2 regions of the Alteromonas sp. M12 genome follow, and region 1 is predicted to be linked to the other one. Evidence: predicted binding sites of a transcription regulator. Region 1 holds the regulator's gene; the other holds the start of a gene.

What was found. The regulator LexA, encoded in region 1, represses DNA repair genes until DNA is damaged. The targets are predictions, from matches to a motif close to TACTGTATNNNNATACAGTA.
Region 2: the regulator LexA is predicted to act here: its motif matches at 2,478-2,497, upstream of VUI23_RS15295 (exonuclease domain-containing protein).

What each region holds. Positions count from the first base shown of each region.
Region 1 is NZ_CP144164.1:4,830,782-4,835,189, reverse strand. Features, by position in the region: gene plsB (glycerol-3-phosphate 1-O-acyltransferase PlsB) at 1-866, opposite strand, end outside; gene VUI23_RS20785 (PEP-CTERM sorting domain-containing protein) at 1,290-2,150, shown strand; gene lexA (transcriptional repressor LexA) at 2,319-2,942, shown strand; gene coxB (cytochrome c oxidase subunit II) at 3,438-4,408, shown strand, end outside.
Region 2 is NZ_CP144164.1:3,553,363-3,557,770, reverse strand. Features, by position in the region: gene VUI23_RS15300 (transposase) at 1-90, shown strand, start outside; gene VUI23_RS15295 (exonuclease domain-containing protein) at 268-2,427, opposite strand; gene VUI23_RS15290 (CPXCG motif-containing cysteine-rich protein) at 2,571-2,762, shown strand; gene VUI23_RS15285 (YgiQ family radical SAM protein) at 3,087-4,408, shown strand, end outside.

The DNA of each region.
Region 1 (4,408 bases):
TGGCCAACTTCGATCCCATCGTATATTTTGTTCCAAATACGGGTTAATACCCTGTCTCCAAAGCGGATCAAACCTTCACGATAATCTGCAGCAATTTCGTTTATATAAGATTTAGCGTTTGCTTTGGCTTTAGACAAAGGAATTTTCTTTTGTCTAGATTCTTCGTTGATTGCATTGATAACTGACACAGAACCAAGAATCGAATTGTATAACTCTTGTTTTTCTAACAGCATTGGGCCGTTAAATGCTTGTCTTTTGCGGTGAAAGTGGGTGCCTGCTAGGCGAATTAATTTGTGCGCGATTTCAGACTCAGTACCAGGTAATTTGGTCATGTCTTTAGACGATACAGCTTTACTATAAGACACGAAATTATCGCGACCTAAAAATAACACGATAAAAAATTTGCGTAACCAACTCGGTGATGCCTTGTCGGCTAACAGATCTGCTAATCCGTTGGATTTTCTGCCTGGTGCGCGACCCCAAAAAACAGTAACCGGCACAATTTGTAAATCGAGATCTGCGTTGTCTTTGTGAAGTTGAAATAAATGGGTTAAATCTGCTGCTATTTTGGTTCCTTTGATCTTCCTACCAATAACAGATTGAGGTTGCTCAAGAAATACACTGGCGCTGTGCTCTTCTCCACCTATGAGAATTTTCTTGGTAGGGCTGGGTAAGTCCACTTTCTTAGTCGACATTTTAAGCGCAAGTTGGTCAGTAATAGAGTGAGTTCTGAGCAAGTAAACTATAGGTTTACTTTTATCTATACCCAGCTCACTTTCAATGTCTGTTGGAATACTATTGACTTTGACCAGCCATTTTACGGGAAAAGCAAAAATCGAAAGCAGCAAATTATGCAGCCAATCCATATTATATAACACCTTGAGGTTTCGAAATCGTTAAAAGCATAGCATGAAGAACGGAATTCTGTTCATGTTTGCACACCAAAACACGCAGACTAACGACTCTTGAGTCGTACTGCTATTTTATATTGTTAGCGCATCTAAAGTCATCTTGTTTAGTAGCATTATCATATTTCAAATCAATTTCTATTAACTTCGCAATTGTCAGAAAATACTTCCGGTAATAAAAATATCCAATATGAGGTTTGGCTTAATATTTTGTCAGTTAATTTTACACATCAAAGTAGTGATTTAAATTCATTCAATCTAACTTGCTGAAAAGTATTGAGTTTACATTTAGGCATAAAGTGTGCTTACTTTTTGCACAGTTGCAGGATGTATCTATAAAAAGATTCAAAAATTGAGTTCCTAATAATGGAGAAAGGGTCAATGAATAAAAAAATGATAAAAAGTGTAAGTTCTTTGCTTTTAACAGGAGCACTCGCATTTTCTTCTACTATTTCTAACGCAGCAGAGATTCTAGTAGTCGATGAGGGAGGTCGTTTATCCGGCGGTGGTTGGACAGACTTATTCCAAACTACTTTTGGCGATAATCTAACAGTGATTAATAGTTGGGGTGTTGCGCCAACGGATATGTCAGCCTATGATATTGTATGGGATGGCGGATTTTTATCTGATCCAGGGGCAGCCATCGGTCAAAATGTTATCGACTTCGTTAACGGCGGTGGTGGTTTCTACGGTCAAACTGAACGACCTTGCTGTGAAACTCATAATGATTGGGTACAAAATATTTTCTCAACGCTTACTGGTGATGTTGCGATGCAGTTTGGCGGTGCAGGTGATTCTACTTCAAGCGAAACAGGTACTTTCCTAACACCTGATACGACTATTCTGGTTGGACCTAACGATATTCGTAATACGACATTTGATATCGACGCACCTGGACAATTATTTGTATCAGATCCTTCTAAAGTGTTTGCAGCCCAAGTAGCTGCAGACGGTTTTAACATTGGTGTTGCTTATGCCACGTCTGATTTAGTAAACAATGCAGGTCGTATCGTAACGATCAGTGATATTGACTGGCTAACTGGAATTTCTACAGAAGAAGCGCTTGCTTTAGAAAATATTCGTTCGTTTTTATTAGCGGGTGAGTCACTTCCTCCTGGTTGTGGTCAAGACCCAACTTTGCCTGAATGTCAGAACCCAGGTGTACCTGTTCCTGAACCTTCAACATTAGGTGTGTTGGCTTTAGGACTATTCGGTTTGAGAATGGCTTCACGTAGAACATAATTAATTCGATATATTTGTTAGAATATAAGAGGTTACTTTTAAGTAGCCTCTTTTTTTGTATCAATTTAATTTATTCTTAGATTAAAACATCAATCAACAAACAAAGTTTGTTTTATCTTCGTAACTGTATATACTAACAGTTAAACTGTATAGAAAAACAGGCTGTTTATGCGTCCACTAACTCCACGACAAAGCGAAATTCTCGAATTAATTAAAGCCACTATGTTGGCTACAGGTATGCCACCTACCCGTGCTGAAATTGCGCGACAATTAGGTTTTAAATCAGCTAATGCGGCAGAAGAGCACTTAAAAGCTCTGGCGCGTAAGGGGGTCATTGAAATTCTACCTGGCACATCTAGAGGGATTAAACTTAATGTTCCCCTAGAAGATGATTTGGAAGAAGTTGGCTTACCTTTGATTGGCCGTGTTGCTGCGGGTGAACCTATACTGGCGGAAGAGCATGTTGAATGTCATTACAAAGTCGATCCTGATCTATTTAAACCCAGTGCCGATTTTTTGCTTAGAGTAAGCGGTATGAGTATGAAGGATATCGGCATTTTGGATGGTGACCTGCTGGCAGTTCATCGTACAACCGATGTTCACAATGGTCAGGTAGTTGTGGCAAGAGTCGATGAAGACGTTACTGTTAAACGTCTTGAAAAGCGTGGTAGAGAAGTGATTCTGCATGCTGAAAACGATGAATTTAACCCTATTAAAGTGGATCTAGCGTCGCAACCTTTTAATATTGAAGGTATTGCTGTGGGCGTTATTCGCAACGCTGATTGGATGTAATTACGCGGTTGATTGCAAAGTTCTTTAAAAAAGGTGACCTATTTGGTCACCTTTTTTATTATTTTGAATGTTAGTTTTCTAAAACTGCGAACCACGATTTCTCTATTTTGTATTCTGCCAGTGAATACATTTTCTGTTCAAAAAATATCCTAAAAAATCCATTTCAGAATGTCTAGTTATTCTCCGAGCGAGCATTTTTGTTTTTTGCGGATGGAAAATTACCGATTTTAATATCTTTAGTAACCAAAGCTATTTGCAATTGATATAAAAAATAACTTTTTTGCCTATTTTGATTGAAAATCAACCGGTTGTTTATAATTTTAACAAAAAACACTAGACGTTAGACTTTAGTTGAGTAATTCTTATACTAGTTTTTACAGCTTCATAACATTTAGATCCCAAGTCATTTACCATAGCTGAGTTTTTTGCGGTTGTTTACTCTGCTTTGCTCCTTTGGGAACGGCTTAAATCAACAGGAGGTGTTGAGTGAAAAAGATATGGTCCGGCATATTGGTAATACTGACCAGTCTAATTGCATTTACAGTATCTGCAGATTCGACTTCGACTGCTGATCAGTATCAATTGAATTTGCGCAAAGGTGCGACTGAAATCAGTGGACAAGTTTATGATCTGCACATGCTCATGTTTTTCATATGTGTAGTCATTGCAGTATTAGTGTTTGGTGTCATGTTTTGGAGCATGATTTTCCACCGTAAATCTCGCGGTGCTAAACCTGCTAACTTTCATGAGAGTGTGAAAGTTGAAATCGCTTGGACAATAATTCCTTTTATCATTCTTGTCGTAATGGCATTCCCAGCGGCTAAAACCTTGATTGCAATGGAAGATCCCGAAAACTCAGAAGTAACTGTTCTTGTTACTGGGTCTCAATGGAAATGGCATTACAAGTACATGGAAAACGACGTTGAATATTATTCTGTGATGGCAACTCAGCAAGAACAGATAAACAACAAGTTTGAAAAAGGCCATAACTACCTCTTAGAAGTTGATCGTCCTTTGGTTATTCCAACAGGCAAAAAGGTGCGTTTCTTGGTTACCTCGGATGATGTGATTCATTCTTGGTGGGTTCCTGACTTTGCCGTTAAAAAAGATGCTAATCCCGGTTTTATCAATGAAGCCTGGGCAAATGTGATTGAACCTGGTGTATACCGTGGTCAATGTGCAGAGCTTTGCGGGAAAGATCATGGATTCATGCCAATAGTTGTGGTAGCCAAAGAACCCGCTGAATATGAAGAATGGATAAACACGCAAGAAGAAATACAGCGCAAAGCGAAAGAAGAAGAGCAAAGATTGTTGGCCATGAATATGAGCATGGAAGAGCTAATGAGCACTGGTGAGCAAGTATATATGCGCGCTTGTGCAGCTTGTCACCAGCCAAATGGTCAAGGTTTGCCAGGGGTCTTCCCCGCATTGGCTGGAAGCCAAATGGTTCTGGCTGATATGCCTGC
Region 2 (4,408 bases), 1.3 Mb from region 1:
CTGAGACTGCTCAAGCATTCTCGGTTTTATCTAAATGAGAACATGCTCAAAGCATCCATCGAAGCCCTAGTGGAGGATGCAAAATGTTGATGCCGCTGTGGGGATCCCTCAGGCTAAAGCCCATGCTACAAGGGTAAGGGGGAACACATATCTTGTAGGCGGGTGCTTTAGCTCCGCGCAATTAGGTTAACCTGAATGAAATGAATCTATGGGCTAAAGCCCATGCTGCAAGGGGAGGGGGTAACATATATCTTGTAGGCGGGTGCTTTAGCCCCGCAAACGACTCCCATTGGCTTTTTCATGACGCACTTCGTTGATAATAAATAACAACTCTGCGGCTGCTTGAGCATCTGATAAGGCTCTGTGATGTCGAGTCATATCAATACCAAAATGCCGGGTTAAGTTGGCTAATGAATAAGACGGAAGGCCTGGAATCGCTTTGCGCATTTCTCGTACCGTACATAACTTGGGCATGCGAAAACTTTGTTCAAGACGCTCAAATTCGGCGCGGATAAAACCATAATCAAAATTGACATTGTGAGCGACAAAAACACAATCAGATAAGTAACTTCGTAAGTTTTCAGCGATTTCCACAAATAAGGGAGCATCACTCACCATTTCATCATCAATACCCGTTAATTGTGTGATTTTTTGCGGAATGTGCCGTTGAGGATTGATTAGCGTTTGCCACGTATCGATCACTTTCCCGTTTACAACCTTGGCGATACCTATTTCGGTTATACGATGTTGATTTGCACGACCGCCCGTGGTTTCGATATCGACGACTGCATAGGGTTGTAAGGGATCTAAAAACCATTCAACTTGAGTGACTGCGACCTTAAAGCCTGATTTTCTTAGTAGCTTTATGGTTAACAATTGGTTTTTACGCAATTGGTCTCCAGGGGCTTTTATTTCTTCAAATCTCAGTCCGGTGTTATCGACTACCATGATATCCGGATAACCGTCAGCGTAGTTTTTAAAGTCCTTTGCCATCATTCTCAAATGCTCTTTGAGACCTTCAATGTCAACATGATCAAAAAATACCGCTAAAACTTCGAGTAAGGATTTGTGCCAACGAAAAATTCCATTGGGGCGACCGTACTTTTCAAGCATAACTTTAGATACTTGTTTGAATGTGATTTGCGCACTGGTCATTCGATATAGGCGAGTTTCAATATCTTGTTCGTACAGATTATAAAAGTTGTTTTGATTGATAGCCTGGGGTTTGTAATCGAATTCAGTGACTAACGCATTGCTATCCATTTCAAAAAGTTCATGCCAAAAAACTAAACCGAACAATGCTCGCCACAATCGGTTTTCAGTGCGAAAGGCCTGTTTTTTTTGTTTCTGATAAAACAATTTTACGCCATGTTCCACCGAATCCATGTACATTTCATCAATAAGTACTGTTGTTGATTGTTCTCGTAACATGTCGGTGAGCGTACTGGTGCGTTTTTGCTGAAATTTACGGGCCAAAAAGTCTTCGGCAAACGATAATAGTACTTCAGAATCTGGTTCCTCAATAATCATTTCTAAACGGTTTTTCACCCACTCTTTTTCACCTAACTTGTACTTTTCACGGATCACTTTTTCTTGTGCTAAAGGCTCCGAAGATGCGGCTAATAATTTTATGCCAAGAGACTGGTCGTGGGGGAGTATGGCTTTGCCTAATCTTAATAGAAAACGGTCACAATGTTCATTGGCTAAGGTACCTTGTGGAGTTGGAAATGATGGGAACTGTTGGGCAAGTGCAATTTGTTGCTCTGGTAATAAAGACATGACTTCACGCCGTTGATGAGCATAAAAAAACGCACTCTTAGCTTCGTCAATGAAATCGAATCGCGCATTGTCAGTACTGACCCCTCGTTGAGTTGGCATAATCCCCAGATCGCGCATTGAAAACTTGGATAAGTTACTGTTCAGATCACCAAAAAATAAGAATAAAAAATAGTTTATGTGCTGATCTTGCCCTCGGTGCAACACAACAGTGGGATCTAGAAAGGCGCAGAAGTCTTCAAATTGACAAAACTCATTCACTAATTGTAAATAATCAGCTTTACTTTGGGAGCTTTTAAAACTGACATTCGCATTACGCAGCACTTGGGCCAATTCTGGTTTGGTTAGATTATGAGTTAATTCAGCAAGATGCTCTTTTTTTACTTCAGTGTAAAAGCCTTCTGTTATAAGCCTCTCTAGATGCAATTGGTGATCGTTAATCTCATCATAAAACAATGAGTTACGTCTGATTATTGGAGATTTTCTATTTAATCCACGGACATACAAACATTGTGCATCTTCACAAAGAGTATGAAATTTACCGATAAAAGCACTATCTTCAATAGAGAGTAAATGTGCACAGGGTCCGGAAACAAACGCGAGAAATTCATGAAAATGAGTTAAATAGTATTTACTGGGGAGTTCTTTCATCAATAGATTAAAAATTTTGCTGGGACACAAAGCCAGTGTATTTTAAAAACTACTGTATATCCAGTCAGTATTGGTTTGTTTTTCAAACTTTTTCGACGCCTTTTACGTAAACTAATTAATCTTTTACAACTCAAGGAGTAGCCATGAGCCTCACAGTAGCAAGTAAATTTGAGTGTCCATATTGTATGACTTACAACGATCTGGAGATAGATGAAGCCAACGACATCAATCAGCAGCAAATAGTAGATTGCCAAATATGTTGCCAACCCATTGAATTACAAGTAATTGATAATGGTTTCGGCATTGAGGTGATTGCAAAGCGGGATGACGAGTAGAGAGCAAGCGGGATGACGAGTAAAGAGCAAGCGGGATGACGAGTAGAGAGCAAGCGGAATGGCGAGTAAAGAGTAAACCCGATCAAGAGTGAAGAGCGCAGGAGGCAAGAAAAAGAAGTCAGGATAATCAACGTGTAGCCTGAACAGCAGAGAACTTCCATATCGAGCAATCTGCTGCCAACACACAAATGTACAAAGAGTGAGCAGATTACTTGACACTTAGCTGTAGAAGGATGCGTCCTTTATCGCGATATTATTCTTGTCCAAAGGCTTTTTCTGGTATACTCCGCGAAATTTTGAACCCTTAACTTCTTGGTACAATACATGACTGTTATGCGACAGCCTGTTCAGCGAATGAAAGCTGAAAGAGGGCTATTTTCCTATCCTAAATATTGGGCTGAATGTTTTGGCCCCGCTCCATTTTTGCCAATGTCTCGAAAGGAAATGGATCAGTTAGGCTGGGATAGCTGTGACATTATTATTGTGACCGGAGATGCTTACGTAGATCATCCTAGTTTTGGAATGGCTGTAATCGGTCGTGTACTCGAAGCTCAGGGCTTTAGAGTTGGAATTATTTCGCAACCAGACTGGACCAGCAAAAAAGATTTTATGCAGTTAGGTGAACCCAATTTATTTTTTGGGGTAACCGCTGGCAATATGGATTCTATGATCAACCGCTATACAGCGGATCGAAAATTACGCCACGATGACGCTTATACCCCCAATAATGAAGGTGGAAAGCGCCCTGACCGAGCCGTTACCGTTTATACTCAACGCTGTAAAGAAGCCTACAAAAAACCAGTCATCATTGGTGGTATTGAAGCCAGTTTAAGACGAATTGCCCACTACGATTATTGGTCAGACAAAGTAAAACGCTCTGTTTTATTTGACTCAAAAGCAGATATGTTGATGTTTGGTAACGCAGAACGTCCGTTACTGGAAATCGCCCATCGATTCGCCGCAGGTGAGACTATTGCTGACATGCAAGATGTCCGTGGTACTGCAGTAATTCGCAAAGAGCCATTACCTGAATGGCAAGGTGTGGATTCTACACACGTTGATGTAATTGGAAAAATTGATCCTATTCCCAGCCCCTATGAATACATTGAAGATAAGTGTGCGGTAGCTGAAGATGAACAAAACAAAGTTATCGATGACGCGCAAAAAGCGAAACCGGTCGTAGTTCAGCCATTTACTTCTAAATCTCAGCGCAGAAAGCCTTGGGAGAAGACGTACGTCATGCTACCTCCCTATGATGTGGTACGTGCAGAGAAAACACATTACGCCCATACATCACGGATCTTGCATCAAGAAACCAATCCAGGTTGTGCTCGTGCACTGGCCCAGCGCCACGGTGATCGCATTATTTGGATTAACCCGCCTGCTTTTCCATTGGAAACTGAAGAGATGGATGCGGTGTTTGATTTACCCTATGCTCGCGTACCTCATCCTAGTTATGGGAAAGCTAAAATTCCTGCTTACGATATGATTAAAACGTCGGTGAATATCATGCGGGGTTGTTTTGGTGGTTGCACTTTCTGTTCGATTACAGAGCATGAAGGCCGGGTTATTCAAAGTCGCTCAGAAGAGTCAATTATCCGTGAAATTGAACAAATTCGCGACAAAGTTCCCGGTTTTACCGGCGT